Regions from separate parts of the Pseudomonas sp. LBUM1676 genome, predicted to be linked through region 2. Evidence: predicted binding sites of a transcription regulator. Region 2 holds the regulator's gene; the other holds the start of a gene.
What was found. The regulator FliA, encoded in region 2, starts transcription of late flagellar genes. The targets are predictions, from matches to a motif close to CTAAAGTTTNNNNNNNNNNNGCCGNTAA.
Positions count from the first base shown of each region.

Region 1: flgM (flagellar biosynthesis anti-sigma factor FlgM) is a predicted target of FliA. The motif match lies at 1,244-1,271, and genes of this name have one in related genera.

Region 1 covers NZ_CP166777.1:5,446,524-5,456,330, reverse strand. Annotated here, with positions in the region: gene ACA041_RS25230 (flagellar brake protein) at 1-271, opposite strand, end outside; gene ACA041_RS25225 (flagella synthesis protein FlgN) at 365-832, opposite strand; gene flgM (flagellar biosynthesis anti-sigma factor FlgM) at 881-1,207, opposite strand; gene flgA (flagellar basal body P-ring formation chaperone FlgA) at 1,373-2,134, opposite strand; gene ACA041_RS25210 (chemotaxis protein CheV) at 2,216-3,148, shown strand; gene cheR (protein-glutamate O-methyltransferase CheR) at 3,195-4,022, shown strand; gene flgB (flagellar basal body rod protein FlgB) at 4,386-4,793, shown strand; gene flgC (flagellar basal body rod protein FlgC) at 4,797-5,240, shown strand; gene flgD (flagellar hook assembly protein FlgD) at 5,256-5,978, shown strand; gene ACA041_RS25185 (flagellar hook protein FlgE) at 6,010-7,500, shown strand; gene ACA041_RS25180 (ribonucleoside-diphosphate reductase subunit alpha) at 7,654-9,807, opposite strand, start outside.
Region 2 covers NZ_CP166777.1:5,045,249-5,055,055, forward strand. Annotated here, with positions in the region: gene ACA041_RS23245 (CheW domain-containing protein) at 1-292, opposite strand, end outside; partial or broken gene ACA041_RS23250 (outer membrane lipoprotein carrier protein LolA) at 450-566, opposite strand; gene ACA041_RS23255 (ParA family protein) at 568-1,356, opposite strand; gene motD (flagellar motor protein MotD) at 1,399-2,292, opposite strand; gene ACA041_RS23265 (flagellar motor protein) at 2,306-3,046, opposite strand; gene ACA041_RS23270 (protein-glutamate methylesterase/protein-glutamine glutaminase) at 3,046-4,176, opposite strand; gene ACA041_RS23275 (chemotaxis protein CheA) at 4,227-6,476, opposite strand; gene ACA041_RS23280 (protein phosphatase CheZ) at 6,500-7,288, opposite strand; gene ACA041_RS23285 (chemotaxis response regulator CheY) at 7,311-7,682, opposite strand; gene fliA (RNA polymerase sigma factor FliA) at 7,850-8,590, opposite strand; gene fleN (flagellar synthesis regulator FleN) at 8,587-9,417, opposite strand; gene flhF (flagellar biosynthesis GTPase FlhF) at 9,534-9,807, opposite strand, start outside.

The DNA.
Region 1 (9,807 bases), 400 kb from region 2:
CGCCGTCGTGGAAGCCTTCGACCTTGAATGGCTCGCCGGCCAGCAGGAAGCGTTCACCGTCGCGGGGAATCATTTCGTCCAGGGCGATCGTTTTGCGTTCACGGTCGATGTCCACCAGATAGCTCTGGAAGCGCTGGGTCCGTTCATGGAACGTAATGATCAGCGGGTCATGGCTCTCTTGCAGCTGACGCAGGTTGCCGGAGATTTCCAGGGGCGTGGAGAGCACCTTGGGTGGCTGCGGAGCATCTTCCGCGTTTAAGGCATTGGACACGGTTCATCAATCTCCAGACAAAATATGACTGCGGCTAGCCAGCATTTTGCCAGCATGTTTCGCGTCTTGATAGGGCGTGCTCATGAAGCAGGCTCAAGCCTGACTGAGCGGGCGCGGCTTTACGAGCGTGGAGAATGATCCGCTGGCATTGTAGAGCGCGGGCGGCTCACCGCCGGTGAGAATTTTCAGCTGGGTGGCCGTGGCGGCCTGCTGCATCACGATCGACTGGCCATTGCTGAGGTTGGCGGTCTGGCATTGGGCCAGAAGGTCGGTCAGCACATCGCTTTGCGTCAGCAATTGCTCACCGATGCTCGATTGGCTGGCCAACTGCTCAAGGCCCTGGCGAGTGGTGGGCAGGTTGAGACTGGCGAGGATTTCACTGCGCTTGCGGCCATGCTGCTCGAGCAGAATGATCAATGCCTGCTTGCGCGCCAGAATGTCTTCGAGCAGTCGCATGTCACGACCGTGCAAGGCGAGGGACTCGGTTTGCAGTAACTCAAGCAGTTGTTGCGCTGGGGCAAAGTCGTCGGTGATCAGTTGCAGCAAATTAGTGTCGTGCATGGCTGGCCTTGGGTTTTAAGCGTCCAAAAGCCTGGCGCGGGCCGTGGCCTAGCGCTGGGCTTCGAAGTTGAGCAGTTTGCTGGCTACACGGTTGCTGTCGACTTTATAGCTGCCATCGGCAATCGCTGCTTTCAACTCGGCCACCCGGGCTTTGTCGACGGCAGGCTGATCGCGCAGCGAGTCAGTGACCTTCTGCAACTTTTGAGCCTCATTGCTGAGGTGTACCGATTCCCCGCTTTTGACGGTACTGGCCTGTTCGGCCGGAGTGTTCAGCGGCGCGGATTTGCCGGCTTCGGCGGTTTCCCTGGCAACGCTGGTACGTGTACTGCCCGTCAGTGACGAGGAGCTGTTCAATCGGCTGAAATCGATGACCATGGTAAAAAACCTCTGGGTATTTGGACGCTTGCCATGTTTTCGGCCATACCCGGGAAAACTTTAGGCTCATTTCTCAATGAGCTTGCGCGCGTCAGCGCTTGCCCTGCCTGGAGCACAGTTTAGGTAACAGTCGAGTGGTGCGCCACATCTTCACTAACCAGAGCCCTACATGGCCACTTCCACCTGGCCTGGCGCGACAACCTGCGCCTTGATGACCCGCTGGGAGTTGAGGTTTTTCACTCGAATCTGTTCACGCAAGCCACCATTGGACAGGGCTTCACCCGGCATGCGCACGCTGAGCGTACCACTGCGGGCAGTTATCACTACCTGGTCGCCTTTGCTGATGACTTCAGCCTGTTCCATATGCACCAGGGTGATGACCTGGTCGGCGACCATTGGTCGGGTCAGTTTTTGCCCGATGGCCTGGTCGAGCGAGGTCAGGTAACCCTGATTGATCAGGCTAATGTCCCGCTCACGCAAAGTCACGTCTTGCGGCTCGACGATATCGGCGCGGCGCAGGGGCCGGGTGGTGGCCACAATGTCGCGAAACAGGCGCACTTGAGCGGGTACGAAGACCGTCCAGGGCGAACTGCCCTCGCAGCGCACCTTGACCGTTACCCGACCGAGCGGCCTGGCCGGGCTCTCGAGGGTCGCTGTCAATTCCTTGTCGCACATCGGCATGCGCAGGCGCGGATCGAGCTGATTGACCTGGATCTCGTAACGGCCTTCGGTTTGACTGGTCGCCAGATAGTCTTCTACGGTGAATTCAAGAAAGCCCTGGGTCACGCCGATAAGCATGTCAGGCAAGGTAACTGCGTCAGCAAGGGCAGGGCTGCCGGCGGTGAACAAGCACACGGCCGACATCGCACAGAGCACTCTGCGGTATGGTGATGTCAGGCGTCGGAAAAATGTCGGGTCTGTGTTCATAAGAGTTAAAAAGCAAGCGCCGTGCCGTTTAGTGATGAATGTGCGTCGCAACACACTTAGCGTTGGTGTAGGAGTCTGGGCATGGCTGGTGTAATGGATTCGGTAAACCAGCGCACGCAACTGGTAGGGCAGAATCGCCTTGAGCTGTTGTTGTTCCGTCTCGACGGCCAGCAGCTGTATGGAATCAACGTATTCAAGGTTCGTGAGGTGCTGCAATGCCCCAAGCTGACCCTGATGCCCAAATCCAATCCTGTCGTGTGCGGAGTGGCGAGTATTCGTGGGGCGACTATTCCGATTCTCGATCTGGCGATGGCGACCGGTTCCGGTCGGCTGAAAGATCAAAGCAATCCCTTCGTGATCATCACGGAGTACAACACCAAGACCCAGGGTTTCCTGGTGCGCTCGGTGGAACGCATCGTCAACATGAACTGGGAGGAGATCCATCCGCCGCCCAAGGGCACGGGACGCGATCATTACCTGACGGCGGTGACCCGGGTCGACAATCAGTTGGTGGAAATCATCGACGTCGAGAAAGTGCTGGCGGAAGTGGCGCCGACGCCGGAAGCGATTTCCGTCGGCGTGGTGGATGTCGAGACCCAGCACAAGGCGTTGTCCTTACGCGTGCTGACAGTCGATGACTCGTCGGTGGCGCGCAAGCAGGTCTCGCGTTGCCTGCAAACGGTCGGTGTCGAAGTGGTCGCGTTGAACGACGGTCGGCAGGCGCTGGACTACCTGCGCAAGCTGGTCGACGAGGGCAAGAAGCCGGAAGAAGAGTTCCTGATGATGATTTCCGACATCGAGATGCCGGAAATGGACGGGTACACGCTGACGGCCGAGATCCGCAACGACCCGCGCATGCAAAAGCTTCATATCATCCTGCATACTTCGTTGTCAGGTGTGTTCAATCAGGCGATGGTCAAGAAAGTCGGTGCCGATGACTTCCTGGCCAAATTCCGTCCTGATGACCTGGCCTCCCGGGTGGTCGACCGGATCAAGGCAGCAGATATCAGCTAGGGGCGTTTTGCCCCTGGCGGTTTACACGATTTAAGAGGCGGCATCTTTGTCTACGGGTAATTTGGATTTTGAACAGTTCCGGGTCTTCCTGGAAAAAGCCTGTGGCATTTTGCTCGGTGAAAACAAGCAGTACCTGGTCTCGAGCCGTCTCAACAAACTGATGGAACAGCAAGGCATCAAGTCCTTGGGTGAACTGGTGCAGCGCATCCAGACCCAGCCGCGCAGTGGCCTGCGTGAAATGGTGGTGGATGCCATGACGACCAACGAAACCCTGTGGTTTCGTGACACCTATCCGTTTGAAGTCTTGAAGAACAAGGTGCTGCCCGAAGCGATCAAGGCTGCCCCCGGCCAGCGCCTGCGGATCTGGTCGGCGGCGTGCTCGTCGGGCCAGGAACCCTATTCGCTGTCGATGTCCATCGATGAGTTCGAGCGGGTCAACCTGGGCCAGTTGAAGATGGGCGTGCAAATTGTTGCCACCGACCTGTCCGGGACCATGCTGAACAACTGCAAGACGGGCGAGTACGACAGCTTGGCCATTGGCCGCGGCCTGTCGCCGGAGCGCCTGCAGCGTTATTTCGATCCCAAGGGACCGGGACGCTGGGCCATCAAGGCGCCGATCAAGAGTCGGGTGGAGTTCCGCTCGTTCAACCTGCTGGACAGCTACGCGGCCCTCGGCAAGTTCGACATCGTGTTCTGCCGCAACGTGTTGATTTACTTCTCCGCCGAGGTGAAGAAAGACATCCTGTTGCGGATTCACGGGACGTTGAAGCGCGGTGGTTATCTGTTCCTCGGCGCGTCCGAAGCGCTGAACGGTTTGCCGGATCATTACCAGATGGTCCAGTGCAGTCCGGGGATTATTTACCAGGCTAAGTGATGGGGCGGTAGCAAAAAAAAGGGAGTCCTAGGGGCTCCCGTTTTTTTGCCTGCTCATTCCTCAAACCCACCACCCATCCCCTGTGGGAGCGAGCTTGCTCGCGATAGCGGAGTGTCAGGCGACGAAGATGTTGACTGACACGACGCCATCGCGAGCAAGCTCGCTCCCACAGGGTCAGGCGGTATTCTCCAGACCGTGTGAAGCGGCAGAAAAGCGGCAGCCAGCGGAAACCGGTTGCCGCTTTTCTGGCATTGCCGGCTTGCCCCCGCCCCTAAAGCCCCGGTTTACGGGCATTTCTGAATTTGGCATGACGCTTGCTATGTCCATTGTACGAAAAATCAGGTCACCCGAAGGTTTCCCGACATGAGCATCAGCTTCGATAAAGCGCTCGGTATCCACGAACAGGCCTTGGGCTTTCGCGCCAAGCGCGCCGAAGTCCTGGCCAACAACATCGCCAACGCCGACACCCCGAACTACAAGGCTCGGGATCTGGACTTCTCGAAGGTGCTCGCCGAGCAGAACGAAAAGACCAAGGGCGGTCATTTCGCCTTGAATATGACCAGCAGCCGGCATATCGAAGCCGAAGGCCTGGGCGATGGCGACGAGTCGCTGCTGTATCGCACGCCGATGCAAGCGTCGATCGACCAGAACACCGTGGACGCTCAGCTTGAGCAATCGGCCTATGCGCAAAACTCGGTCAACTTCCAGGCCAGTTTCACCCTGCTCAACAGCAAGTTCAAAGGGTTGATCTCAGCCCTTCGTGGAGAATGATTCATGTCCCTCGCCAGCGTTTTCAACATTGCCGGTAGCGGCATGAGTGCCCAGACCACTCGCTTGAACACCGTCGCCAGTAACATCGCCAACGCCGAGACGGTCTCGTCGAGCATCGACCAGACCTATCGCGCGCGTCACCCGGTGTTCGCCACCATGCTCCAGGGCAGCCAGAGTGGCGGCAGCGATTCGCTGTTCCAGGACCAGGGCGCGGCCGGCCAAGGCGTGCAAGTGCTGGGCGTGGTCGAAGACCAGAGCAATCTGGACGCACGTTACGAGCCCAACCACCCGGCCGCCGACGCCAAGGGCTACGTCTACTACCCCAATGTCAACGTGGTGGAAGAGATGGCTGACATGATTTCCGCGAGCCGTTCGTTCCAGACCAACGCCGAAATGATGAACACCGCCAAAACCATGATGCAGAAGGTTCTGACCCTCGGTCAGTGATAAGGGACGACTCAGATGAGTGTTATCGATACCACCAGTGGTCTGAACCTAAACGACATCCTGGCCAACTCCTCGATCAAGACCAACACCAATGCCGACGGCCTGGCCTCGGCAACGGGCAGCGCCACCGGCAAAAAAGCCCTGGGCAAGGATGCGTTCCTGCAGTTGCTGGTCACCCAGCTGAAAAACCAGAACCCGCTGGAGCCGCAGGACAACGGCGAGTTCGTCGCCCAGTTGGCGCAGTTCAGTAGCCTGGAGGGGATCACCACGCTCAACGACACCGTGACGGGCATTGCCGGCAACTACAACTCGTCCCAGGCATTGCAGGCTTCCTCGCTGGTGGGACGTTCGGTCGTCGCACCGGGCGACAAAGCCGTGGTCGACACCTCCAAGAGCATGACCGGTACGGTGGTGATCCCGGATTCAGTGGCCGGCGCCACCTTGAAGATCACTGACAAGGACGGCAAGGCCGTTCGCACCATCGACCTGGGCAGCCAGGCAGCCGGCAACGCCAGCTTCATCTGGGACGGCAAGGACGATGCCGGCAAAACGGTTGAGTCGGGCACTTACACCTTCGCCGCTTCGACCACCATCGATGACAAGGCTGTAGCGCTGATCACCCATCTGCCGGCCACCGTTAACAGCGTGACCATCAGCCAGACCGGCGGTGAGTTGATGCTCAACCTGGCCGGGTTGGGCAGCGTCGCCCTGTCCAAAGTACAAACCATTGGTATGTAGAGCCGACTAACACGGCACAACGGAGTGGAATATGTCTTTCAATATCGGCCTTAGCGGTCTCTATGCAGCCAACAAACAACTGGACGTGACCGGCAACAACATCGCCAACGTCGCCACCACCGGTTTCAAATCGTCCCGTGCCGAATTCCAGGACGTTTACTCGGCGAGCAAGCTGGGGACCGGCAGCAAGGCCGTCGGTAGCGGTGTGCGCCTGGCCAACGTTGCCCAACAGTTCACCCAAGGCGACATCAACAACACCGGCAACGTGTTGGACATGGGCATCAACGGTTCCGGCTTTTTCGTACTGAATGACAGCGGTTCGCTGTCCTACACCCGTGCCGGTACGTTCAAGGTCGACAAGGAAGGCTACGTTACCAACACCGACGGCTCTGCGCGTCTGCAGGGCTACGGTGTGGATGCCAACGGCAAGATTCAGAACGGTGTGTTGACCGACCTGCGCATCGATACGTCGAACCTGGCACCGAAAACTACCACCACCGTGTCGTCGACGATCAACCTGAACTCCACCGCTGACGTGATCGATCAGTCGATTGCCGCCAACAGGTTCGATCCGTCCAAGCAAGCCACCTTCACCAAGCAATTCAGCACCCCGGTTTTCGACAGCCAGGGTAACCAGCACGTCATGGATCAATACATGGTCAAGACGGGCCCCAATACGTGGGACACCTACACCCTGATCGATGGCCGCAACCCGGATGGTACCGACCCTGCTGTCGTTGCTATCCCTGCTACCCCTGAGATCCCTGCTGTTCCTGCTACTGCTGGCAGCCCTGCCATCCCTCCTAATCCTGCTATCCCTGGTGACCTTGGCACCCCTGCTGTTCCTGCTACCCCTGGTACCCCAGCCATCCCCGGAACCCCTGCTGTCCTTGCCAACCCTGCGATCCCTTCGACCATGACGTTCGATTCGAGCGGCAAGCTGGTTTCGGTCAGCACTCCGGTGACGCCGCCGACCACTCCACCCACCGCGACTCTCGGCAACGATCTGAAGATCACCGGCTGGACTCCGGGCACTGTGACCGCCGGCGTCTGGAAGCCTAACGGCGCCGCCGCCAGCCCGGAGGGCTTGACCATCTCCATGGGCAGCACGACGCAGTTCAACGCCGATACCGCGCGTTCGATTCCTGCGCAGAATGGTTACGCCACCGGCCAGATCACCAGCCTGACCATCGACCGCGGCGGTGTGTTGCTGGCCAACTTCAGCAACTACCAGACCAAGGCTATCGGTCAGATCTCGCTCGCCAGCTTCACCAATGAGCAAGGTTTGCAGCCTGTAGGCGGCTCCAGCTGGAAAGAAACCGATTCGTCGGGCATTCCAGGCTTCGATGCGCCGCAAAGCGGGACCCTGGGCATGATCGAATCCAACTCTCTGGAAGAGTCCAACGTCAACCTGACTAACGAACTGGTCGACTTGATCAAGGGTCAGAGCAACTACCAGGCGAATGCCAAGACCATCTCCACCCAGAGCACCATCATGCAGACCATTATTCAGATGGCGTGAAGTTGGCTGGCGGATAGCGTTTTACAAAGAGCCCCTCGGAAGAGGGGCTTTTTTGTCACCGGGATTTTGTGTCGGGCAAAAGAAAACCCCCGATAAGCCAGAGGCTCATCGGGGGTTTCAGGTAAAGCGCTTTTCGGCGCCTACCGGCTCAGCTTATTGGCAAGCTTCGCAATCCGGCTCGTCGATGGCGCAAGCCTTCGGCACTGGAGCAGGACCGGCAGGGGCTGCCAGGACCGAATCGTCACCGTGGTTGCCGCCGCTGGAAACAGCGTTCAACTTACCGGTGTTGATGGTCGACTTCTCGGTGCTGGTTGCGGCCAGGGCACGGAGGTAGTACGTGGTTTTCAGGCCACGGTACCAGGCCATGCGGTAGGTCACGTCCAGCTTCTTGCCCGAAGCGCCAGCGATGTACAGGTTCAGCGACTGAGCCTGGTCGATCCACTTCTGACGACGGCTTGCCGCGTCGACGATCCACTTGGTGTCCACTTCGAAAGCCGTCGCGTAGAGCGCTTTGAGCTCTTGCGGGATGCGCTCGATCTGTTGCACCGAACCGTCGTAGTACTTCAGGTCGTTGATCATGACCGAGTCCCACAGACCGCGAGCCTTCAGGTCGCGAACCAGGTACGGGTTGATCACGGTGAATTCGCCCGACAGGTTCGATTTCACATAAAGGTTCTGGTAGGTCGGTTCGATCGACTGCGACACGCCAGTGATGTTGGCGATGGTGGCGGTCGGTGCGATGGCCATGATGTTGGAGTTACGAATGCCTTTCTGCACACGGGCGCGAACCGGTGCCCAGTCCAGGGATTCGTTCAGGTCGACATCGATGTACTGCTGGCCACGTTGCTCGATCAGGATCTGTTGCGAGTCCAATGGCAGGATGCCCTTGGACCACAGCGAACCCTGGAACGTCTCGTAGGCGCCGCGCTCATCGGCGAGGTCGCAGGAAGCCTGGATCGCGTAGTAGCTGACCGCTTCCATCGACTTGTCGGCGAACTCGACGGCAGCGTCGGAACCGTAAGGAATGTGCTGCAGGTACAGCGCGTCCTGGAAGCCCATGATGCCCAGGCCGACCGGACGGTGCCTGAAGTTGGAGTTCTTCGCTTGCGGCACCGAGTAGTAGTTGATGTCGATCACGTTATCGAGCATGCGCACGGCGGTGTTCACGGTGCGTTGCAGCTTGGTGGTGTCCAGCTTGCCGTTGACGATGTGGTTCGGCAGGTTGATCGAGCCCAGGTTGCAAACGGCGATTTCGTCCTTGTTGGTGTTCAAGGTGATCTCGGTGCACAGGTTCGAGCTGTGGACCACGCCGACGTGCTGCTGCGGGCTGCGCAGGTTGCACGGGTCTTTGAAGGTCAGCCATGGGTGGCCGGTTTCAAACAGCATGGACAGCATTTTGCGCCACAGGTCTTTGGCCTGGATGGTCTTGAACAGCTTGATCTTGCCCGGGTACTGGGACAGGGCTTCGTAGTACTCGTAGCGCTCTTCGAAGGCCTTGCCGGTCAGGTCGTGCAGGTCCGGCACTTCGGATGGCGAGAACAGGGTCCACTGACCGTCATCGAAGACGCGCTTCATGAACAGGTCAGGGATCCAGTTGGCGGTGTTCATGTCGTGGGTACGACGACGATCGTCACCGGTGTTCTTACGGAGTTCGATGAACTCTTCGATGTCCATGTGCCAGGTTTCCAGGTAGGCACAGACAGCGCCTTTGCGCTTGCCACCCTGGTTGACGGCAACGGCGGTGTCGTTCACCACTTTCAGGAACGGCACGACGCCCTGGGATTTGCCGTTGGTGCCCTTGATGTACGAGCCCAATGCACGCACCGGGGTCCAGTCGTTGCCCAGGCCACCGGCGAATTTGGACAACATGGCGTTGTCGTGAATCGCGTGGTAAATGCCCGACAGGTCGTCCGGCACGGTGGTCAGGTAGCAGCTCGACAGCTGTGGACGCAGGGTGCCAGCGTTGAACAGGGTCGGGGTCGAGGACATGTAGTCGAAGGACGACAACAGGTTGTAGAACTCGATCGCACGGTCTTCTTTGTTCTGCTCTTCGATCGCCAGGCCCATGGCCACGCGCATGAAGAAAATTTGCGGCAGTTCGAAACGGATACCGTCCTTGTGGATGAAGTAACGGTCGTACAGGGTTTGCAGGCCCAAGTACGTGAACTGCTGATCGCGCTCGTGGTTGATCGCCTTGCCGAGTTTTTCCAGGTCGAAGGTGGCCAGGACCGGGTTCAGCAATTCGAATTCGATACCCTTGGCGATATAGGCTGGAAGCGCCTTGGCGTACAGGTCGACCATTTCATG
Region 2 (9,807 bases):
CGATGCTCGAAACGGGTGCCAGAACCGGTGCCGGCGCTTCTTCGAGCACCACCAGCGCCTGCGCGACCGGAGCAACCGCGGGCGCGGCAGCCACAACGGATTTCTGCGCATCAAGCGCCTGCTCTTCCAGCACCGCCGCCTGGAATTCATCCAGTGCCGCTTCAACCTCGGCAACCTCAGGCAGCGCCTCGTTTTCCAGCGGCAGCTCTTCGGTCGCCTCCATCAACAGGCTGTCCAGATACGACTGCAGCGCCAGTTGTGGACGCGAAGTGATCTTCACCGGCCGGTTCACTGACACGACCCTACCGTAGGAGCGAGCTCGCTCGCGAAAAACCTGAGAGCGCCGCGGGGTGTCAGGTTTCCAGCGTTATCGTTGACGACCATCGCGAGCAAGCTTGCTCCTACAGGGATCGGGTTCATCTCAGGCCACCTGCGCAATGACACACCCCTACCGTAGGAGCGAGCTCGCTCGCGAAAAACCTGAGAGCGCCGCGGGGTGTCAGGTTTCCAGCGTTATCGTTGACGACCATCGCGAGCAAGCTTGCTCCTACAGGGATCGGGTTCATCTCAGGCCACCTGCGGGACGAGTTGTGCCGCCAGCAGGTGCTTGAGCAGGGCACGGTAAGCAAGAACGCCGCGGCTCTTGCTGTCGAATTGCGAAGGCGTCATGCCGGCACGACTGGCGTCCCGCAAGCGGGTGTCGACCGGGATGTGTCCCTGCCAGATTTCCTCCGGGTACATGTCGCGCAACAACCGCAGCGTCCCGATGGAGGCCTGGGTGCGGCGATCGTACAACGTCGGCACGATACTGAACGGCAGCGCCTGGTTGCGTGAGCGGTTGATCATCGTCAGGGTGCTGACCATGCGCTCCAGGCCTTTGACCGCCAGGTGCTCGGTCTGCACCGGGATCACCAGCTGCTGGCTCGCCGCCAAGGCATTGACCATCAGCACGCCGAGCAACGGCGGGCTGTCGATCACCGCGTAATCGAAGTCCTGCCACAACTGTGCCAGGCTCTTGGCAATCACTAGGCCCAAGCCGCTCTGGCCCGGCGACTGGCGCTCGAGGGTCGCCAGCGCGGTGCTCGATGGCAACAGGGAAATGTGTTCATGACTGGTGGACAACAGCAGCTGACCGGGCAATCCCGCGGGCACGCTGCCCTTGTGCAGGAACAGGTCGTAGACGCTGTGTTCCAGACGATCGGGGTCATAACCGAAGTAACTGGTCATGGAACCGTGGGGGTCGAGATCGACCACGACCACGCGCTTGCCCGCCTCGGCCAGTAACCCGGCTAAAGCGATGGAGGTAGTGGTTTTACCGACACCACCCTTTTGATTGGCGACTGCCCAGACTCTCATTGGATTGTTCCTCCCGGCCGAAAGGCCCGACCGAGAAATAGCTCAGCGTATTAATGCGGGTGACGGAGAATTGACGGCGCTCTCTCGTCCCGGCGACTTGACCGGGGTCGGTGCAGTTTGTGTGCCAGCACGCTTCAATGCGGCATCCGGTTTGGCATTGGCGGCTCCGGTAGCGGTAATGCTTCGACGTACATCGAGGTTGCGCGACACCACCAGCACCACGCGCCGGTTGCGCGCCCGGCCTTCTGCCGTGGCGTTGTTGGCCACCGGCTGGAACTCCCCGTAACCCACCGAAGCCAAGCGCCCGGGGTTCACCCCCTGCATCGCCAGCATGCGCACGATGCTCGCCGAGCGGGCCGAGGACAGCTCCCAGTTGGTCGGGTACTGCGCGGTGCGAATCGGTTGATCGTCGGTGAAACCTTCCACATGAATCGGGTTGTCGAATGGCTTCAGGATCGCGGCGACCTTGTCGATGATGTTGAACGCGATGTCGCTGGGCATGGCGTCGCCGCTGCCGAACAACAGGCTGGAATTGAGCTCGATTTCAACCCACAACTCGTTGCCGCGCACGGTCATCTGGTTGGAGCTGATCAGGTCGCCGAACCCGGCGCTGATGTCATCGGCGATGCGTTTGAGCGGATCGCTGGCGGCCTGGGCGATGCCCGCGTCGATCTGCTCGCTGTCCTTGACCAGCGGCTTGGCCGGGGTCACGGTTTGCGGTCGCTCGTCGCCGATGGGGATCGGCTTGAGCGCGCGATCGGCGTCGGTGAACACGCCGAGCAAGGCTTCGGAGATGACTTTGTACTTGCCTTCGTTGACCGAAGAGATCGAGTACATCACCACGAAAAAGGCGAACAGCAAGGTGATGAAGTCGGCATAGGAAACCAGCCAACGGTCATGGTTTACGTGCTCTTCAGGTTGCCGGCGACGGGCCATGATCCACTCCCCCTCAATCCATGAAGCCTTGAAGCTTGAGCTCGATGGAGCGAGGGTTTTCACCTTCGGCGATCGACAGGATGCCTTCGAGCAACATTTCGCGATAACGCGACTGGCGCAGGGCGACGGACTTGAGCTTGGCGGCAATCGGCAGCAGCAACAGGTTGGCACTGGCCACGCCGTAAATGGTTGCGACGAAAGCCACGGCGATGCCGCTGCCCAATTGGGACGGATCGGCCAGGTTGCCCATGACGTGGATCAGGCCCATCACCGCACCGATGATGCCGATGGTCGGCGCGTAGCCGCCCATGCTTTCAAAGACTTTGGCGGCTTCGATGTCGCGGCTTTCCTGGGTGTAGAAATCCACCTCCAGGATGCTGCGGATCGATTCCGGTTCCGCGCCGTCCACCAGCAGTTGCAGGCCTTTGCGCGAGTAGTTGTCGGGTTCGGCGTCGGCCACCCCTTCCAGTCCGAGCAGGCCTTCCTTGCGCGCGGTCAGGCTCCAGTTCACCACGCGATCGATGCCGCCGGCCAGATCCACCCGGGGTGGAAACAGGATCCAGCCCAGAATCTGCATGGCGCGCTTGAAAGCGCTCATCGGCGACTGCAGCAGCGCCGCACCGACGGTGCCGCCGATGACAATCAATGCCGCCGGGCCGTTGGCCAGGGCGCCGAGGTGACCGCCTTCCAGGTAGTTGCCGCCGATAATGGCAACGAACGCCAGGATGATCCCGATCAGGCTCAGTACATCCATCAGCTACACGCCTCGACCAGATGCCTGCCGATGTCGTCCAGGCCATACACCGCATCAGCCAGTTCGGCTTTGACGATGGCCATCGGCATGCCGTAGATCACGCAGCTGGCTTCATCCTGGGCCCAGATCGAACTGCCGCCCTGCTTGAGCAGGCGCGCGCCTTCGCGGCCGTCGGCGCCCATGCCGGTCAACACCACCGCCAGAACTTTGTCACCGTAGGACTTGGCCGCCGAACCGAAGGTAATGTCCACACACGGCCTGTAGTTCAGGCGCTCGTCACCGGGGAGGATTTTCACCGCACCACGGCCGTCGACCATCATCTGTTTGCCGCCCGGTGCCAGCAGAGCGAGGCCCGGACGCAGGAGGTCGCCATCCTCGGCTTCCTTGACGCTGATGCGGCAGAGCTTGTCCAGACGCTCGGCAAAGGCCTTGGTGAAGGCTGCCGGCATATGCTGGATCAACACGATCGGTGCCGGGAAGTTGGCCGGCAACTGGGTCAGCACCCGTTGCAGAGCAACCGGGCCACCCGTAGAGGTGCCGATGGCGACCAGTTTGTAGGCTTTGCGTTTCGGCACTGGCGACGACGGCGTCGCGGCATAGGTGCGAGTTGGCATCGGTGCCGGTGCGGGTGACGGAACCGGACGCGCAGGCGCGCTGCTGCCGTAACTGCTGACAGTCGAAGGCGCAGGCGCGGCAGCCGGGGCTGGAGCGCTGTAGGTGCTGACACGCCGGTTACTGCGCGAGATGCTGAGAATCTTCTCGCACAGCAGTTGCTTGACCTTCTCCGGGTTGCGCGAGATGTCTTCGAAATTCTTCGGCAGGAAATCCACCGCGCCGGCGTCCAATGCATCGAGGGTGACCCGGGCGCCTTCGTGGGTCAGCGAGGAGAACATCAAGACCGGGGTCGGGCAGCGCTGCATGATGTGCCGCACGGCGGTGATGCCATCCATCATCGGCATCTCGTAGTCCATGGTGATCACGTCCGGCTTGAGCGCCAGCGCCTGATCGATCGCCTCTTTGCCGTTGGTCGCCGTGCCGACGACCTGGATATTCGGATCTGCCGAAAGGATTTCCGAGACGCGGCGGCGGAAAAACCCCGAATCGTCCACCACCAGGACTTTGACTGCCATAAACACTCCATTAGACGCAGCGGGGCTTCAGTCGCCCCGCCGCGCCAGAATCAAATACGCCGAGTGGCGTAACGCTTGAGCATGCTCGGAACATCGAGAATCAGCGCAATGCGGCCGTCACCGGTGATGGTGGCGCCTGACATGCCCGGTGTTCCCTGGAGCATTTTGCCCAATGGCTTGATGACCACTTCTTCCTGGCCCACCAGTTGATCGACGACGAAGCCGATCCGCTGGGTGCCCACCGAAAGGATCACCACATGGCCTTCGCGCTGCTCTTCGTGAGCGGCGGAGCGGACCAGCCAGCGCTTGAGGTAGAACAGTGGTAACGCCTTGTCCCGCACGATCACCACTTCCTGGCCGTCCACCACGTTGGTGCGCGACAGGTCGAGGTGGAAAATCTCGTTGACGTTGACCAAAGGGAAGGCAAACGCCTGGTTGCCGAGCATGACCATCAGCGTCGGCATGATCGCCAGGGTCAGCGGCACCTTGATGACGATCTTCGAGCCCTGGCCCTTGGCCGAGTAGATGTTGATCGAGCCGTTGAGCTGGGAAATCTTGGTTTTCACCACGTCCATGCCCACGCCACGACCCGACACGTCGGAGATCTCGGTCTTGGTCGAAAAGCCCGGGGCGAAGATCAGGTTGTAGCACTCGGTATCGCTCAGGCGCTCGGCCGCGTCCTTGTCCATCACCCCGCGTTTTACCGCGATGGAACGCAGGACGTTCGGGTCCATGCCTTTGCCGTCATCGGAGATCGATAGCAGGATGTGGTCACCCTCCTGCTCCGCCGCGAGGATCACCTTGCCGCCGCGGGACTTGCCCGAGGCTTCGCGTTCTTCCGGCGATTCGATGCCGTGGTCGACGGCGTTGCGCACCAAGTGGACCAGCGGATCGGCCAGGGCCTCGACCAGGTTCTTGTCGAGGTCGGTTTCTTCGCCGACCAACTCCAGGTTGATCTCTTTCTTGAGCTGGCGCGCCAGGTCGCGAACCAGGCGCGGGAAGCGCCCGAAGACTTTCTTGATCGGTTGCATCCGGGTCTTCATGACTGCGGTCTGCAGGTCGGCCGTGACCACATCGAGGTTGGACACGGCCTTGGACATGGCTTCATCGGCGCTGTTGGCACCCAGGCGAACCAGGCGGTTACGCACCAGCACCAGCTCGCCGACCATGTTCATGATTTCGTCGAGCCGCGCGGTGTCGACCCGCACGGTGGTCTCGGCTTCGCTGGCGGGCTTTTCAGGCGGCGGCGCGGCCGGCGCACGAGCAGGAGCCGGCGGTGCCTTCGCTGCTTCGGCTTTTGGCTCAGGGGCTTTGGCGACCGGTTTGGGGGCTGCTGCCTTGCCGACCGGTGTCGCAACCGAAGCACTGGCGCCGGTAGCGGTGCCGACTTTAGAGAACTTGCCTTTACCGTGAAGTTCGTCGAGCAACGCTTCGAACTCGTGATCGGAGATCAGATCGCTGCCCACCGCTGCGGCAACGGGCGCGACCGGGACCGGTGCCGAAGCAATCGCCGATTCCAGGGCGTCGACCGCAAAGTTGCCCTTGCCGTGCAGTTGATCGAGCAGTGCTTCGAACTCTTCGTCGGTTATGTCGGAGCTGTCGCCTGCCGCTTTCGCAGCAGTCGGTGCGGCAGGCACTGCTGGAGCGGCTGGCGCAGCCACAGCATCGACGCAAAACTGGCCTTTACCGTGCAACTGATCAAGCAATGACTCGAACTCGGCATCGGTGATTTCGTCGCTGGCCGCGGCAGGATTGCTGACCGGTGTCACAGCAGCAGGCGCGGCCTCGGCCTGCACCTTGATGGCGTTGAGCGAGTCCAGCAGTTGTTCGAATTCGTTATCGGTGATGTCACCTGGCTCGCTTTCAGCCACAGGCGCTACTTCGGCAACCGGCGCCGCTTCGTCGGCCGATTGCGGCTCGGCCAGACGCGCCAGGGCCGCCAGCAGTTCAGGCGTGGCCGCCGTGACCGGGCTGCGTTCGCGAACCTCGGTAAACATGCCGTTCACCGCGTCCAGCGCTTCGAGAACCACGTCCATCAGTTCCGAGTCGACGCGACGTTCACCCTTGCGCAGGATGTCGAACACGTTCTCGGCGATGTGACAGCACTCCACCAGCTCGTTGAGCTGGAGGAAGCCGGCGCCCCCTTTTACAGTGTGAAAACCGCGAAAAATTGCATTGAGCAAGTCCGCATCATCCGGTCGGCTTTCAAGCTCGACCAGCTGTTCGGACAGTAGCTCTAGAATCTCGCCGGCCTCAACCAGGAAATCCTGAAGGATCTCTTCATCGGCGCCGAAGCTCATTAATGGGGTGCTCCTAACAGGTCTTAAAATCCAAGGCTGGAAAGCAAATCGTCCACATCGTCCTGACCGGACACAACGTCTTCTCTTTTATCGGCATGAATCTGCGGACCTTCACCCTGAGAGAGATGTTTTTGCGGATCTTTTTCTGCGCGCATCGCTTCACGGTCATGTTCGATGCCCGCAAAGCGGTCCACCTGACTGGCCATGAGCACGAGCTTGAGCAGGTTGCTTTCAACTTCGGTGACCAGCTGGGTCACGCGCTTGATCACCTGACCGGTGAGGTCCTGGTAGTCCTGGGCGAGCAGAATGTCGTTGAGGTTGCTCGACACAATGCGATTGTCTGCACTGCTGCGAGTCAGAAAACCGTCGACCCTGCGGGCCAGTTCGCGGAACTCTTCAGCCCCGACTTCGCGACGCATGAACCGGCCCCAATCAGTGCTCAAAGCCTGGGCTTCGTTGCTCAGGCCGTTGACCAGCGGCGTGGCGTTCTCGACCAGGTCCATGGTGCGGTTGGCCGCGGCTTCGGTCAGCCGGACCACGTAGCCCAGGCGCTCGGTGGCGTCCGTGATCTGGGACACTTCCTCCGCTTGCGGCATGTGCGGGTCAATCTGGAAATTGACGATCGCGCTATGCAACTCGCGGGTGAGCTTGCCCACTTCCTGATACAGGCCGCGGTCACGGGTCTGGTTGAGCTCATGGATCAATTGCACCGCGTCGCCGAACTTGCCTTTTTCCAGGCTTTCGACCAATTCGACCGCGTGTTTTTTCAGGGTCGATTCGAAATCGCCCTGTGAACATTCTTTTTGTTCCATAGCTCCCCCGTGGCGCAGTTGCTCAACCAATGCGTTCGAAAATCTTCTCGATTTTTTCTTTCAACGCCTGGGCCGTGAAGGGTTTGACCACATAGCCGTTGACCCCGGCCTGGGCCGCTTCGATGATCTGCTCGCGCTTGGCTTCAGCGGTCACCATCAGCACCGGCAGGTGCTTGAGCTTTTCATCGGCGCGTACGTGACGCAGCAGATCGATGCCGGTCATGCCAGGCATGTTCCAGTCAGTGACCAGAAAGTCGATGCTGCCGCTGTTGAGCATCGGAATGGCAGTAGTGCCATCATCCGCCTCGACCGTGTTGGTGAACCCGAGGTCACGCAACAGGTTTTTTATGATCCGCCGCATCGTTGAGAAGTCATCAACGATGAGGATTTTCATGTTCTTGTCCAATTCGACCTCCAAGCAGTCTTAAACGCGCCCAGCACCTGGACGCGCCATTTCAATCAATCCGGCGATGCACTCGATGACTGTCTGGAGCACAACAGATCGCGACCGGCGCGGTTCAACCCCACACCAGCCACGTTCGCAGTGTCCCCACACTGCCTTCAGCGCGCTCGCCACTCCCCCAAACGCCCCCGCAAACGGGCCGCGCACTGGCTGTGTAACTGGCTGACCCGGGATTCGCTGACCCCCAGGACCTCGCCGATTTCCTTGAGATTCAGCTCTTCGTCGTAGTACAGCGCCAACACCAGTCGCTCACGCTCCGGCAAATTGGCGATCGCGTCCGCCAGCGCCGCCTGGAAGCGTTCATCTTCCAGGTCGCGCGACGGCTCCGGATGTGCACTCGCGCCATCCTCGTGCAGCCCTTCGTGTTCGCCGTCCTGCAACAGATCGTCGAAACTGAATAACCGGCTGCCCAGGGTATCGTTCAAAATCCCGTAATAATCGTCGAGACTCAATTGGAGTTCGGCCGCAACTTCGTGATCTTTAGCGTCGCGACCGGTTTTAGCTTCAATCGAGCGAATGGCGTCGCTGACCATCCGGGTATTGCGGTGGACCGAACGTGGCGCCCAGTCCCCCTTGCGCACTTCATCGAGCATCGCGCCGCGGATCCGGATGCCCGCGTACGTTTCAAAACTGGCGCCTTTGCTGGCGTCGTACTTGGTCGAGACTTCGAGCAGGCCGATCATCCCGGCCTGGATCAGGTCTTCGACCTGGACACTGGCCGGCAGACGCGCCAGCAAGTGATAGGCAATGCGTTTTACCAGTGGCGCGTAACGCTCGATCAGCTCGTACTGCGAATCACGGGCCGACGTTTTGTAGAGGTTATAGCCACTGGCTGTCATAGCACCGGTCCTGCCGTTTGTTGCACGAGGCGCTCCACGAAAAACTCAAGGTGCCCGCGAGGATTGGCAGGCAGCGGCCAGGTATCGACCTTCTGCGCAATCGCCTTGAACGCCAGCGAACACTTGGAACGCGGGAATGCTTCATACACGGCGCGCTGCTTTTGCACGGCCTTGCGCACGCTTTCGTCGTACGGCACCGCACCGACGTATTGCAAGGCGACGTCGAGGAAGCGATCGGTGACCTTGGTCAACTTGGCGAACAGGTTGCGACCTTCCTGCGGGCTCTGGGCCATGTTGGCCAGGACGCGGAAGCGGTTCATGCCGTAATCGCGATTCAGCAACTTGATCAGGGCGTAGGCGTCCGTGATCGAGGTCGGTTCGTCGCAGACCACCAGCAGGACTTCTTGCGCGGCACGAACGAAACTGACGACCGAGTCACCAATGCCCGCGGCGGTGTCGATCACCAATACGTCGAGGTTATCGCCGATATCGCTGAAGGCCTGGATCAGGCCGGCGTGTTGCGCCGGGCTCAGATGCACCATGCTCTGGGTGCCGGAAGCGGCCGGAACGATGCGGATGCCGCCGGGGCCCTGCAACAGTACGTCGCGCAGCTCACAACGGCCTTCGATCACGTCGGCCAGGGTACGTTTGGGTGTCAGTCCCAGCAGGACGTCGACGTTCGCCAGCCCCAGATCGGCGTCCAGCAGCATGACGCGCCGGCCGAGCTCCGCCAGGGCCAGGGACAAATTCACTGACACGTTAGTTTTGCCGACGCCACCTTTGCCGCCGGTCACCGCGATCACCTGTACAGGATGCATGCTGCCCATGTTATTTCATTACCTTGTCTTGCATAGACGGAGGCCACATTACTGGCTGCGCGTTCACAAACGGAACAATGCATGGCAGACCATCGATGTAGGTACAAAAACGATTCATTGCTACCTCAGCCGACCTGTTTGGTCGGGCTGTGATAAATATCGGCGAACATATCAGCCATGGCTTCCTCGCTGGGTTCTTCCTGCATTTGCACGCTGACCGCGCGGCTGACCAGCTGATGGCGACGCGGCAGATGCAAATCATCCGGAATCCGCGGGCCATCGGTCAGGTAAGCCACCGGCAAATCATGGCTGATGGCCAGGCTCAACACCTCGCCCAGGCTTGCCGTTTCATCCAGTTTAGTCAGGATGCAGCCAGCGAGGCCGCAACGCTTGTAACTG